DNA from 2 places in the Pseudomonas sp. MF09150 genome. Region 2 is predicted to be linked to the other one. Evidence: riboswitches for the same ligand, from Rfam matches in the RefSeq annotation. Region 2 holds a riboswitch; the other holds the start of a gene.
What was found. Region 2 has a riboswitch for cobalamin ahead of AC19YX_RS23525 (TonB-dependent receptor). Riboswitches for the same ligand answer to the same signal wherever they lie in the genome.
Positions count from the first base shown of each region.

Region 1: linked by a shared signal. The riboswitch ahead of AC19YX_RS21760 (CbtB domain-containing protein) and the one ahead of AC19YX_RS23525 (TonB-dependent receptor) in region 2 are both predicted to bind cobalamin.

Region 1 covers NZ_JCBCUS010000006.1:70,044-77,224, reverse strand. The annotation lists gene cobN (cobaltochelatase subunit CobN) at 1-2,427, opposite strand, end outside; gene cobW (cobalamin biosynthesis protein CobW) at 2,431-3,504, opposite strand; cobalamin riboswitch at 3,601-3,812, opposite strand; cobalamin riboswitch at 3,942-4,168, shown strand; gene AC19YX_RS21760 (CbtB domain-containing protein) at 4,266-4,454, shown strand; gene AC19YX_RS21755 (CbtA family protein) at 4,466-5,167, shown strand; gene AC19YX_RS21750 (cobalamin biosynthesis protein) at 5,164-5,577, shown strand; gene cobM (precorrin-4 C(11)-methyltransferase) at 5,659-6,405, shown strand; gene nfuA (Fe-S biogenesis protein NfuA) at 6,587-7,171, opposite strand.
Region 2 covers NZ_JCBCUS010000006.1:495,504-502,684, forward strand. The annotation lists gene AC19YX_RS23510 (FecR family protein) at 1-711, opposite strand, end outside; gene AC19YX_RS23515 (sigma-70 family RNA polymerase sigma factor) at 708-1,208, opposite strand; gene AC19YX_RS23520 (amidohydrolase) at 1,357-2,712, opposite strand; gene AC19YX_RS23525 (TonB-dependent receptor) at 2,973-5,126, opposite strand; cobalamin riboswitch at 5,235-5,439, opposite strand; gene AC19YX_RS23530 (hypothetical protein) at 5,545-6,618, opposite strand; gene AC19YX_RS23535 (DUF1543 domain-containing protein) at 6,887-7,181, shown strand, end outside.

The sequences.
Region 1 (7,181 bases), 430 kb from region 2:
CGCCTTCACCTCTGCCCAACCCGGGTCCTCGAGTTGCTCCAGCGGCCCTTGCAGGGCACTTTCGATCAACTGTCCGGCAAACAGTTCGAGGCGCTCGCGAGTGTCCCCGGCGGTACGCCACAGCTCAGTGCTGACCTGCTGCAACAGCGGCGGCCGGCGTTCGCTCCAGGGTTCGGCCAAGGCGCAATCCAGCGGATCGAACCCCAGCTCGAAAGCCTTGGCCAGGGCCCGCAGCAGGCTCGACTGCGCGCCCCGGCCATCGCCGCGGGGGATGCGCAGCAGGGCCAGCAGGGTGTCGAGGCGCAGGCGCCCGGTGGGCGATTCGCCGAACACGTGCAGGCCGTCGCGGATCTGCGATTCCTTGAGGTCGCACAGGTAGGTGTCCAGGCGTGGCAGCCAGATCGCCGCATCGGCGTCGCTGTCGAGTTTTTCGTCGAGCTGCAATTCGCGGTCGATGCGGGTTTCCCGCACCAGCTTGAGAATGTCGCGCTGCAACTCGCGGGCACGCCGCGGGTCCAGCAGTTGGGCTTCGTAATACTCGTCGGCCAACAGCTCCAGGTCGCGCAGCGGACCATAGGTTTCGGCGCGGGTCAGGGGCGGCATCAGGTGGTCGATGATCACCGCCTGGGTCCGGCGCTTGGCCTGGGCGCCTTCCCCCGGGTCATTAACGATAAACGGGTAGATATTGGGCAGCGGCCCCAGCAATGCATCCGGCCAGCAGCTCTCGGACAGCCCGACACCCTTGCCCGGCAGCCACTCCAGGTTGCCGTGCTTGCCGACGTGAATCAGTCCGTGGGCGCCATAGGCCTGGCGCAGCCAGAAATAGAACGCCAGGTAACCGTGGGGCGGCACCAGGTCCGGGTCGTGGTAGACCGCGCTGGGGTCGACCTGATAGCCCCGGGCCGGCTGGATACCGACAAAGGTCAGGCCAAAACGCAGGCCGGCGACCATCATCCGTCCGCCGCGAAACATCGGGTCCTGTTCCGGGCTGCCCCAACGCGCTTGCACCGCCTGTCGATTGGCCTCGGGCAAGGCGTTGAACATCAGCCGGTAGTCGTCCAGCGCCAGGCTTTGCGCGCAGGGCCGCAGGTCGATGCTGTCGAGGTCATTGCTGACGCCACCGAGCAATTGCTGGATCAACGCCGTGCCGCTGGCCGGTAGCTCGGTGCTCAGCGGGTAGCCCTCGGCCTGCAAGGCGCGCAGGATATTCAGCGCCGCCGCCGGAGTATCCAGGCCGACACCATTGCCGATGCGCCCGTCGCGGGTCGGGTAGTTGGCCAGGATCAGCGCGATGCGCTTTTGCCCGTTGGGCACCCGGGCCAATTCGATCCAGCGCCGCGCCAGTTCGGCGACGAAATCCATGCGCTCGGGCTGGGCCCGGTAGCAGACCACGTCCGACTGGCTGCGCTCGCTGCGCCAGGCCAGGTCCTTGAAGCTGATGGGCCGGCTGATGATGCGCCCGTCCAGCTCGGGCAAAGCGATGTGCATCGCCAGGTCGCGCGGGCCCAGGCCTTGTTCGCTGGCGCGCCAGCCGGGTTCGTTGTCCTGGGCGCAGATGGCCTGGATCACCGGGATATTGCGCCGAAATGGCCGCAGATGCGGGGCCTCGGGGCTGGACTGGGCAAAGCCGGTGGTGTTCAGAATCACCCCGGCCTCGACTTCATCCAGCAAGTCTTCGACCACCGTCAGGCAGCCGGGCTCCTTGAGACTGGCCAGGGCAATCGGCAACGGGTTGAGCCCGGCCGCCTGCAAACGCTGGCAAAACACATCGATAAACCCGGTATTGGCCGCCTGCAGATGGGAGCGGTAAAACAGCACCGCCGCCACCGGCTGTCCGGCGTGCCAGTCGGCCTGCCAATCGCTCAGGGTCGCGGCGCTTTTATGGGGGTGGTAAATCGCCGTGCGCGGCAGGGTCTGCGGCTCGGCCCAGGCATAGTCGCGGCCCAGCAGGCTGGCGGCCAGGCAACGGTACAGATTCAGGGCGTTGTCGCGCCCGCCCTGGCGCAAGAAGTGCCACAGCCGATCGCGCGCGGCGGCCGGCACCGTGCTCAGGTCGCTGAGCTCCGGGTCCGGGCGGTCATCCCCCGGCACCAGAATCAGCTGCACCCCGCGCTCGGCCAGTTGCACCAGGCGTTCGACGCCGTAGCGCCAGTAGCCGATGCCGCCGTGCAGGGAAATCAGGATCACCTTGGCGTGACGCAGCACCTGGTCGACATACAGGTCGACCGAGGCGTGGTTCTGCACCTGCATCGGGTTGGCCAGGCGAAAGCTCGGGAAGTCGTCCGGCAACTGCTGGGCCGCTTCCGCCAGCAGCGCCAGGCTGGAGTCGCCGCTGCACAGGATCACCAGCTCGGCGGGGGTTTGTCCAAGGTCGGCAATGTTGTCATCCGACACGAAACCGCCGGGCTGGGTCCTGAGCAGGTGCATGGGTTAAACGCTGAGGGCGGCGCGCAGTTGCGCTTCGAGTTGCTCGGCGTCCAGCTCTTGGCCGATCAGCACCAGGCGCGTGGTCCGGGCCTCGTCGGCGCCCCACTGGCGGTCGAAGTGCTTGTCGAAACGGGTGCCCACGCCCTGGATCAGCAAGCGCATCGGCTTGTTGGGGATGGCGGCAAACCCCTTGACCCGCAGGATCCCGTGCTTGACCACCAGTTGGGTCAGGGCATCGAGCAGCAGGCTTTCCTCGGCTTGCGGCAGTTCGATGGAGATCGAATCGAAAGCGTCGTGATCGTGGTCGTCATGATCGGCATCGTCGCCGTCATGGTGATGGTCGTGGTGGCTGTGACGGCTGTCGATGTGTTCTTCGGAGCCAGCACCCAGGCCCAGCAACACGTCCAGCGGCAGGCGACCGCTGCTGGCTTCGATGACCTTGACCGCTGGCGGCAGTTCTTCAGCCACTTCCAGGCGTACTTTTGCCAGGTCTTCGGCGCTGATCAGGTCAGCCTTGTTGAGAATCACCAGGTCGGCGCTGGCCAGTTGGTCGGCGAACAGCTCGTGCAGCGGCGATTCGTGGTCCAGGTTGGGGTCAAGCTTGCGCTGGGCATCGACCTGGTCCGGGAAGGCGGCGAAGGTGCCGGCGGCCACGGCCGGGCTGTCGACCACGGTGATTACCGCGTCGACGGTGCAGGCGCTGCGGATTTCCGGCCACTGGAAGGCCTGGACCAGGGGTTTTGGCAGAGCCAGGCCCGAGGTTTCGATCAGGATGTGGTCAAGGTCGCCGCGCCGGGCTACCAATTCGCGCATCACCGGGAAGAATTCTTCCTGCACGGTGCAGCACAGGCAGCCGTTGGCCAGCTCGTAGACCCGGCCGCTGGCTTCTTCTTCAGTGCAGCCGATGGAGCATTGCTTGAGGATTTCACCGTCGATGCCCAGTTCGCCAAATTCGTTGACGATCACTGCGATCCGGCGCCCCTGGGCGTTGTCGAGCATGTGCCGCAGCAAGGTGGTTTTGCCCGAGCCAAGGAAGCCGGTGACGATGGTGACGGGAAGTTTGGCCAGTGTTTTCATCGGATGCCCTTTGGCAAGGTGGCGGGCATACGGGACGAAAACCGCGGCAATGGCTGCGCGGAAGAGTTCGCCACCGGATCACCCCGCCCGGTTGTAGTGAGAATTCGTCACGAGGCAGGTCTCCTGGCTGAGGGTGTGCCGGTGGTAACCGACGATTGACGCGCCTTCCCGCCAACGCCTTGAAGCGCGTGCAGTGGCTGTGCATCAACCATGACCCTTTACAGTTGCGGGGGCAGCCGCGGCTTGGACCGCGTTCCCTTCTTAGCTTCGGCCGACTGCGCCGAAGAACCTCGAGTGCGCAAGGCTACGCAGAGCGCAGGGGCCGGTCAATGCGCATTGTCGGCCAGCCTCGGTGCCGGCGCGGGGAAAATTCATTGCCCGGTCCCGGCGCCATTGCGAAAGAGTGGCAATTGACGGCCCTCCCCCGCCCATGCTCTCCTACACACCTTGTTACGGGTGCCCTTCATAGGGTGAAACGGGAAACCGGTGCGTCACGTGCCTTACTCAAGGCCTTGACCAGTCCGGTGCTGCCCCCGCAACGGTAAGCGAGCGAAGAATCAGATCCACTGCGCCGGTCATCCGGCATGGGAAGGCGATTCTTGCAGGCCAGGCGCAAGCCCCGCCCTTCGCGAGCCCGGAGACCGGCCCGCAATAGACACATAACAAACCCGCGGTGGGCGGGCGCTGTTAATTCCTTGTGCGCCCGTCGCGCGGGGTTTTGCTGCGTTCGATCCACCCGCTGATAACCAGAGGGATGCGCCATGTCGATCATCAGCAGCACCAGTCAATCCGCCAGCAGCACCTCCACCCTGAGCCAACGCCTGGTCGCCGCCATCGGTGCCTCGATCCTCGGCGCGTGCCTGGTGTATTTCGCCGGGTTCTCCCATATCGAAGCAGTGCACAACGCTGCCCACGATACCCGTCACAGCTCCGCCTTCCCGTGCCATTGAGACCTGCTGACATGATCAAGCGTATTGCGCAAACCGCAGGTTTCACCGGGCTGCTGGCCGCCCTGTTGCTGACCCTGCTGCAAAGCTTCTGGGTCGCCCCGCTGATTTTGCAGGCCGAAACCTACGAAAAGGCCCCGGCCACTGAAGTCCATGAACACGCCGAAGGCGCCATGGCCGGCCACACCCACGATGCCGAAGCCTGGGAGCCGGAAGATGGCTGGCAGCGCGTGCTGTCGACCACTGGCGGTAACCTGGTGGTGGCCGTCGGCTTCGCCCTGATGCTCGCCGGCCTGTACACCCTGCGCGCGCCGAATCGCACGTCCCAGGGGCTGCTGTGGGGCCTGGCCGGTTACGCCACCTTCTGCCTGGCGCCAACCATGGGCCTGCCGCCCGAGCTGCCGGGCACCGCCGCTGCGGACCTGGCACAACGGCAGATCTGGTGGGTCGGCACCGCGGCCTCGACCGCCGTCGGTATCGCGCTGATCGTGTTTGCCCAGCACTGGCTGCTGAAAGTGCTGGGTGTCGCCATCATTGCCGTGCCGCACATCATTGGCGCGCCACAGCCGGAAGTGCATTCGATGCTGGCTCCGGAGGCCCTGGAAGCGCAGTTCAAAATCGCCTCGCAACTGACCAATGCCGCGTTCTGGCTGGCCCTGGGCGTGATCAGCGCCTGGTTGTTCCGGCGTAAAAGCGCGGGTCACTACGCGGCATGAGTGAACGGCACGCAGCGCCGGCCCTGGTGGTCGGCCTGGGTTGCCAGCGCGGTTGCCCGGTGGACACGCTGCGCGCATTGCTCGACCAGGTCCTGGAGACCCATGGCTTCGGGCTGGATCAAGTCCGGGGCCTGGCCAGTATCGACCTGAAACGCGAAGAGCCCGGCCTGCTGCAACTGGCCGAGCAGTTAGCCCTGCCCCTGACCTGTTTCAGCAGCTCGCAGCTCACGCCCTATGCGCTGCAACTGAGCCACCGCTCGGAAATCGCCTACGAACGCACCGGCTGCTATGGCGTGGCCGAAAGCGCCGCCCTGGCCCTGGCCGAACGCCTGGCGCAGAGCCCGGCGAAACTGCTGATCCGCCGCCAAAAGTACGCCCAGGCGACCCTGGCCATGGCCTGCTGCGGCTAAAACCCCGATAATCCCCCGCGTTGATCATGAGCAATCTTCATCTACAAGCTTGCCTTGACCCTTTTTTCACAGGAAACAGCCATGACCGTCTTTTTTATCGGCGCCGGCCCCGGCGACCCGGAGCTGATCACCGTCAAGGGCCAGCGGCTGATCCATCGCTGCCCGGTGATTGTCTACGCCGGCTCCCTGGTGCCCGAGGCGGTGCTGGCGGGGCATAGCGCCGAACTGCTGGTCAACAGCGCCGAGTTGCACCTGGAACAGATCATCGAGCTGATCAAAAACGCCCACGCCAAGGGCCAGGACGTGGCCCGGGTGCATTCCGGCGACCCCAGCCTGTATGGCGCCATCGGCGAGCAGATCCGCCACCTGCGCCAATTGCAGATCCCCTTTGAAATCGTCCCCGGGGTCACCGCCACCGCCGCCTGCGCCGCGTTGCTCGGGGCGGAGCTGACCCTGCCGGACGTGTCGCAAAGCGTGATCCTGACCCGCTACGCCGACAAGACCGCGATGCCCCCTGGCGAGGAGTTCTCCAGCCTGGCCCAGCATGGCGCGACCATGGCGATTCACCTGGGGGTCAACCACCTGCAGAAAATCGTCGCCGAACTGCTGCCCCACTACGGCGCCGATTGCCCGATTGCCGTGGTCCATCGCGCCACCTGGCCGGATCAGGACTGGGTGCTGGGCACCCTGAACGACATCGAGCAGAAAGTGGCGGCCAAGGGTTTTCGCCGCACGGCGTTGATTCTGGTGGGCCGGGTGCTGGCGACGGATCATTTCAGTGAGTCGTCGCTGTATCGCGCGGGGCATGCGCATTTATATCGCCCGTAGGGCGCGCGGAGATACGGGGGGCAGCCGCTTTGCGGCCGAGCGGGAGCAAGCTCCCTCGCCACAAACCTGCTCCCCACCCGTACAGCAGAGTCATTTGCCCGGGGTTGACGGCGCCTTTTCTGGCCCATAAAAAAACGGCGCTCACGGGGCGCCGTTTTTTTGGGTGCAGTGAACGCCTTACTTAGTAGTAGGCGTTTTCTTTCTGCGTGTGGTCGGTCACGTCGCGGACCCCCTTGAGCTCAGGGATACGCTCAAGCAACGTGCGCTCGATGCCTTCCCTCAGGGTCACGTCGGCCTGGCCGCAGCCCTGGCAGCCGCCCCCGAATTGCAGCACGGCGATGCCGTCTTCAACCACGTCGATCAGGCTGACCTGGCCGCCGTGGCTGGCCAACCCCGGGTTGATTTCGGTTTGCAGGTAGTAGTTGATGCGCTCGTTGACCGGGCTATCGGCGTTGACCATTGGCACCTTGGCATTGGGCGCCTTGATGGTCAGCTGGCCGCCCATGCGGTCGGTGGCGTAGTCGACCACCGCATCATCGAGAAAGGCTTCGCTGAACGAATCGATATAAGCGGTGAAGCTCTTCAGGCCAATGGCCTTGTCTTCGGGTTTTTCTTCGCCCGGCTTGCAATAGGCGATGCAGGTCTCGGCGTACTGAGTTCCTGGCTGGGTGATAAAGACGCGGATCCCGATACCCGGGGTGTTCTGCTTGGAGAGCAGATCAGCCAGGTAATCGTGGGCGGCGTCGGTAATGGTAATAGCGGTCATGGAAATTCCT
Region 2 (7,181 bases):
GCTGTCGGGTGCGGGGCCGGTGTGCCAGGCGCCGTCGCGGCTCAAGCGAGCCCAGTGGCCGTGGGGCAGGGTGCGGCTGGCACTGGCGCCGTGCAGGCTCAAGTCGGCATCCAGGGCGGCGACGTAACAGGCGCTGGCTTCCTGGCGCAACAACAGCCGCTGTTGCCGGGCCTCGACCCGCAGGTTGCCTGCCTGCAGGACAAACGCCCGTTGCGAGTGCTGGCGCACGTCCAGCAGCAATTGCCCGGCGTGCAGGGTCAGGCCGCGCTCGGCGCCGTCGAAATGCGGGCTGATGCGGGAAGCGGCGTCGAGGGTCAACTGGCTGCCATCGGGCAGCTGGAACTGGCTGCGCTCGCCGATCCCGGTGTACAGGTCACCCGGCCAGGCCAGGCCGGTACTGCCCAGGCGACTGAGCAATCCGGTGGTGACCGCCAGTCCCGCCAGGCCGAGGCTGGTGCGCAAGAACCGGCGGCGGCTGGAGGGTGCATCCAGGGCTTGCTGCAACTGCCGGGGGTTGAGATCGCGCAGCTTCGACGCCTGGATAAACCCCAGCTGCTGATTGATCCGCGCGATGCATTCGGCGTGCTGCGGGCTGCGCGCCTGCCAGTCGAGAAACGCCGCGTGGCGCGCCTCATCGGCTTCGCCGGAATGGAGGAAGGCCAACCAGCGGGCGGCTTCGATCCGGATCTGTTGCTGCGAATCCGTACTCATTGCGCCAAGGCCTCCAGGCAACACAGATACGCCTGCTCCATATGCTGATGGACGCGGCTTTTGGAAATCCCCAGCTGACGCCCGATCTGTTCGTAGGTCATGCCGTCGAACAGGCTATGGATAAACGCCTGCCGCGCCTGATGCCCAAGGCCCTTGAGCAGGCGGTCCAACTGCAACAGGGTTTCGATCAGCATCGCGTGTTCCTGGGGGGAGGGCAGCTCGCTGTGAGGTTGCTCCTCCAGGGTCGCCAGGTACGCCCGCTCCAAGTCGGCCCGGCGCCAGTGATCGATCATCAGCCGTTTGGCGATGGTGGTCAGCAGCGCCCGGGGCTCGCGCACCGCGGCCAGATCCTCGATCCCCAGCAAGCGCATGAAGGCCTCGGCGGCAATGTCCTCAGCACTGTCCTGGCAGCCCAGCAAACGGCTGACCCGAGCGCGCAACCAACCGTAGTTTTTGCTGAACAGGCGGGTGAAATGATGATGGGATGTGCTGGGCATGGCAGGCAATCACGAGCAAGCGGACGGGCAATGTTGGCGAATGTGCTTGATTAAATAAAAGAATAAAAAGTGTGAGGGTTATTACTTTTTATCCAGTGCGGAGGCTGCGTACCGCCCTGCATCGGGCAGCACGCGGCCCGGCAGCCCGCTACTTGTAGCCGTTGTTGGCGAGATAGGTCAGGGTCACCCGCGACAACGCGCGCACGCCCACTGGCAGGGCCTGGTCGTCCACCAGGAATTTGGGTGAGTGGTTGGGCCAGGCCTTGGCCGGGTCGATACCGTCGGGGGTGACGCCAAGGCCGAAAAACAGCGCCGGAATGCGCCGCGAGTATTCGGCGAAGTCGTCGGCGGCGTAGACCCCGGAACCCAGGGTGACGGGCTTGCCCGACGAGGCTTCGAGCTGGGGCAGGAGTTTGTCCACCAGATCGGTGTTGTTGTAGCCGGCCGGGTAGCTGCCGGGGAGGATCTCGACCTTGGCGCTGGCCCCGGCGCTTTCGGCGATTTTGCTGGCGGTGCGTTGCAGGCGGCTGATCACATCGTCGCGCTGGGCGTCGGTGAGGGTGCGCAGGGTGCCTTCCATGCGCACTTCGGCGGGGATGATGTTGCTGCGCACGCCGGCGTCGATCTTGCCGATGGAGATCACCGGGGCGGGCAGGGCCACCAGGTTCACCTGGCGGCTGGGGATGGTCTGCCAGCCGAGGATGATCTGCGCCGCCAGGGGGAAGGGGTCGATCCCGGCCCAGGGGAAGGCGCCGTGGGTCTGTTCGCCGGTGATGGTGGCGACGAAGTTGTCCGAGGCGGCGGTGGTGCGTTGGCGACTGACCGAAAGGGTGCCGGACACCCCCGGCCCCACGTGCAGGCCGAAGATCGCTTGCGGCGCCGGGTTGGCCAGCACCCCTTGTTCGATCATCAGCCGGGCGCCGCCGGTTTCTCCCACCGGCACGCCTTCTTCGGCCGGCTGGAAAATGAACTTGATGGTGCCGGGCAGGCTGTCCTTGTGCGCCGCCAGGACCTGGGCCACCCCCAGCACAATGGCGATGTGCGCATCGTGGCCGCAGGCGTGCATGACCCCGACTTGCTTTCCGGCCTGGCTGAAGTCATTGCCGCTGTAGGCCTGGGTCACGGTCGAGGCGTAGGGCAGGCCGGTCTGCTCGGTGACCGGCAGCGCGTCCAGTTCGGAACGAATGGCCACCACCGGTCCCGGCTTGCCGCCGCGCAACAGCCCGACCACGCCGGTGTGGCCGATGTCGGTTTGCACTTCCAGGCCCAGCTCACGAAGGCGCGCGGCCACCAGCTTGGCAGTGCGCACTTCGCGGTTGCCCAGCTCCGGGTGTTGATGGATATCGTGGCGCAGCTCGATCAGTTGCGGGGTGGCCTGGCGGATATCCCGGTCGAGTGTCTGCAGGCGCTCGGCATCCACCACAGCGGCGCTGGCGGTGTTGTGGAGCAGGGAGGAGAAAAGCAATCCGGCGCTGATGCCGAGTCGGGCGAAAGAGTGATTCATGCAAGGCCTCTGGGTTGGAACGGCAGGGCCCGAAGTCGGGCGCAATGGCGTTAACGCAGAAAGCATGCCAGCCCGCTTGCTGGCCGCCAGGCTGGCGTCGCGGGGAGATGAGGCGTGGGGATGCACCAGGCGCAACAGCCGGTTGCTGATGGTCTGCTGCTCTTCCAGCAGCCAGCGCCGGGAACCTGCGGGGTCCCCGGTGCCTGGCTCGGGCGGCGTTAAACGTGCCCGAGGGTTGCCCGCTACAGCGTGACCGGCACTTAGAAGCTGTAGTCGGCGGTGACGAAAAACGAGCGCGGCTCACCCATCAGCCATTGCTGGCCATTATTCTGCTGGGCCACGGCGTAGCGCCGGTCGAGCAGGTTGTTGAGCTGCAGGCCCAGGCGCACATCCCGTTGCAGTTGCCAGCCGAGGTTGGCGTCGAGCACCGTGTAGCCCGGAACCTGGGTGGTGTTGGCCGTATTGGCATAACGCGCGTCGACATAACGCACGCCCATGCCGGCTGTCAGCTCCTGGCTCAGGGCCTTGTTCAACCACAGGTTGGCGCTGCGGCGCGGCACGTTGCTCGGGCGATTGCCGGCGCGCGAGACCACCTGGCCCGACACCACTTCATCGAAGTCGTCGTATTCGGCCCGCACCAGCGCGGCATTGGCCGAGACCTGCCAGTCGTGGGCCAGGGCCAGCTCCAGGGATGCCTCCAGGCCGTCGGCGGACTGCTGGCCGACCTGTTGCGCCAGGCGCGTGATTGGGTCGCTGCTGAGCAGTTTTTTCTTGACGATATGGTAGGCCGCCAGGGTCCATTCACCGCGCCCGTCCCAGAACTGTTGCTTGAGGCCGAACTCGGTCTGCCGGGCCTCGGTCAGGTCCATCTGCTGCTGGCTCGGGTTCAGGCTGATGAGGTTGTTGACCCCGTCCTCGCTGGTCGAGTACTGGCCGTACAGCGACAGTTGGTCGGTGACCGCGAACACCAGCCCGGCGCGCCAGTTGCCGCCCGTGAGGCTGCGGTCGCTGCGGCTGCCGGCACGCTGGTCGTCGCGCTCGATGTGGTTCTGGTCGCGGCGCACGCCGGTCACCAGGGACCAGCGCTCGGACAGCTGCAAGCGGTTCTCGGCAAACAGGGCAAAGGTGTGGGTGCTGCTGGCGGTCTGGGGCGAAAATGCCGAGCGACTCTGGAAGTAACCCGCTGCCGGCTGCCAAGGGTCGATGTAGTCGCCGCCGACATCGGTATAGGGCGAGTTGTTGCCCACGGCGAACCTGATTTTGTTGTACTCGGTACCGACCACCGTGCGGCTGTCCAGGCCGAACAGCGAATGGTTGAAGGTGAAGCTCTGACGGTCGCCCATCTGCTCCTGGTCGTGCTTGATCTCCAGGTAGCTGTTGCGCAGCAGTTGCTGGCGGGGGCTGTCCCAGCTGTAGGTTTCGGCGTTGCGCCAATGGCGTCGGCTCTTGATGTAATACAGCTGGTTGCTGGCGCTGAGGCTGTCGCTCAGGTTCCAGTCGGTATTGAGTCGGGTCCATTCGTCGTTGTATCGCTGCACGGCGTTGCGCAGGTTGTAGTTCTTGTCGCGCAGGCTGTCGCGGTAGTGCCCGTCGAGCAGGGGCGTGCCGAAGTAACTGCTCGGTTCGCTGTCGCCACGCTCATGGGCGAAGGTGAAGCTCAGGTCATCGTTGGCCTGCCAGCGCAGGGCCGCACTGAGGGCCAGGCTGCGCGAGTCGCCGTGGTCGACCCAGCCGTTGCTTTGCTGCTGGTTCAGGGTCAGGCGATAGCTCAGGGTGTCGCTGAGGGAGCCGCCGCTGTCCAGGCCCAGCTGCTGGCGGTCGTTGGAGCCATAACCCAGGCGCAGGCGGTTGCGCACTTCACCTTCGAAGGGCTTCTTCGAGATCACATTGACCACCGCCCCGGTGGCGCCTTCGCCATAGAGCACCGAGGCCGGGCCACGGATCACGTCGATGCGTTCAACCATCCACGGGTCGACCGGAAACGTCAGGCTGCCGGCACCGGTGTACAGGCGGGCACCGTCGAACAGGGTCATGACCGAGCTGTGCCCGGTAAAGCCCCGCGCCGCCAACGCGGTGTTGCCGTTGCCCGGGGCGGCGATGCTGGTGATGCCCGGGGAGCGGGTCACCGCGTCCTGCACCGTGAGGTTATTGCGGTTGTCGATGGCGTCCTGGCCGATGCTGCTGGTGCTGGCGGGGTTTTCCAGGGCGCTCAGGTTGAGCCGTGAGCCGGCGGGCAGCGGTGTGCTGAGGGAAGTGTCATCGCCCTTGGCGACTTCGCTGACCAGGGTCGCCGGCAAGGCGAGCGCACGGTGGTCGGTTTCGGCAAAGGTCAGGGATGAAAAGGCCATGCAGGGGACAAAGGTGATCGGCAGGGATCGGCTTGCGAGGCTTTGGAGCAGGGGATTGCGGGACATGCTATTCCAACTGAGTCAGGAAAGAATGAAACCCGGAGGGAACAACGCATAAGGAATCGCAGGCGCACGCGCCCACGCAAACCGGACTGCGCCCGCCCACCGCGGGGTTGCCAAACGAAGTTGCAGGCCGGTCTCCGGGCTCGCGAGGGTCATGAAGCATTCACCTTCCCATGCCGGAGCACAGTGGTCTGTCGAATGCTTCGCTCGCTTACCGTTGCGGGGGCAGCGCCGGACTGATCACCGAAGTGACGCACCGGCTTCCCGTTTAATCCCATGCACGGCGGCATGGGACACCTGAAACTGGCGCGCATATGACCATTGATGAATTTCTTCGTCAATGCGCAAAGCTGCTACAGGGGAAAACAGTCTGTGCCGCCGCCGGTCCTCGGCAGCGGCTACGCGATAGGCGGGGGATGCTTCAGGGGGTGGCCAGGGTCTGCTGCGGCTCGTATTCGGTTTCGGCGAAGTTGAAGTAGGTGGTGCCGGCATGCTGGGTGATCTGCGGTTCGCAGCGGCCAAAGGGTTCGGACAGATGCCCCTTGCCGTTGACCACTTTGAGCAATATTTGCTCTTGGGCACTGCAGCCATTGCCGGCCCACGCGGCACTCACCAGAAACAGCCCATCCCCCAGGTGCTGCACAGCTTCGAACGACATGCCGTCGCTGAGCAGGGCCGACTTCTGGATCAGGGCACCGTTGACCAGCAATTGGCTGGGCGGGTTTTTATTGCCGTCATGCTGTTCGGCAATCACCTGCACCTTGTCGTTGCCGTTGACGGCCTGGGTCTGGGTGCCGATCTCCAGTGCCGGGTAACGACGGGCCTTGGCCGCTTCCGCGGCGTTGGCTTCGCGGGGCACCAGGCCCAGGCCGGCAGGGCCGCGCACGGTCATGAAGTCGGCGGGCTTGGCGGCTTCGAGGGCGCGCACGGCGTCGAAGTCCCAGTAATTGACCCGGGTCACCGCCATGCGCGAGGGCGCAGGCTCGATCACGCTCAGCTCGAACTGCTTGCCGGTCATATTCGGCGCATACAGGTAGGACAGGTGATCCAGCGATGCCTGGGCATGTACCGCGACCTTGTTGGTCTGGGTGAACGCCTGCAACGGGCCTGAATAACGGGCCAGGGCCTCGTCGGCGAGCTTTTTGCCGGCGGTGAGCGAGCCTTTTACCTCGGCTTCCAGGGCAATGACCCTGTGATCGGGGCCGAAGGTGTAGGTCGCCGATTCATAGGGCTTGTCGCGGTTGACCTCGGTGCGCCGGGTGTTGCTGAAGTAGATGGTCTGGTAGCGCAGGAACACCGTCAGCGAATGGATGCCCGCCGGGCCGGAGCCGGTGTAGGTCATGCAGCCCCGGGGGCAGGTTTCCTGAAGCAGCAGATTGACTTCGTCATAGGGCATGCCGAGTGCAACGTCATGCACGGTAAAGCCCGGGGCCGCCAGCAGCGTCGGCGAGACCAGCGCCGCCGCCAGCGCGAGCGCGTTGAATGTGTGCTTCAAGACCATCTCCTGGTTGTCCAATGGCGGGGCCGTCGTGCCCCACGCCGCAATCCTTGCCAGCGAATGGCATGGCCTGTGTGGCTATCGGCTGCTGGCGATTGGCCTTTAGCTGCAATGTGCTGCAAGCCGCGCGGGAGTGTCCCGGGCGCAGTAAAACCTCAGCAATCAGACGCAACATGGTGAAGAATATGGCGCTTGCCTGATGAGCCCCGACCGGGACCATCACCCTGAAATCGCTGCCGCCGGCGGCAGGTAACCAAGGAACAGAATGCTTTTTGTAGTGATGCTGGGGGGCAAACACCCCAGGGCCAAGATTGAGGTCCACGACGTGGTGTTCGCCATCGCCGACAGCCTGGAAGCGGCCTACCCGCAACTGCGCGAAGGCTGGTTTGGCAGCCCGGCGGGGCTGCATGTCGATTCGTGGATGCAGGTCGATGGCGTGGAAGGGTGGAAGGTGCAGTTGAGCCCGCTGGCGCCTCTGCCCGGGGCCCCGCGCCTGTATTTCATCAACCTCGGCGGCTATGAGGCCCAGGCCTTCGGCGAGGCCCACCACTACCTGCTGG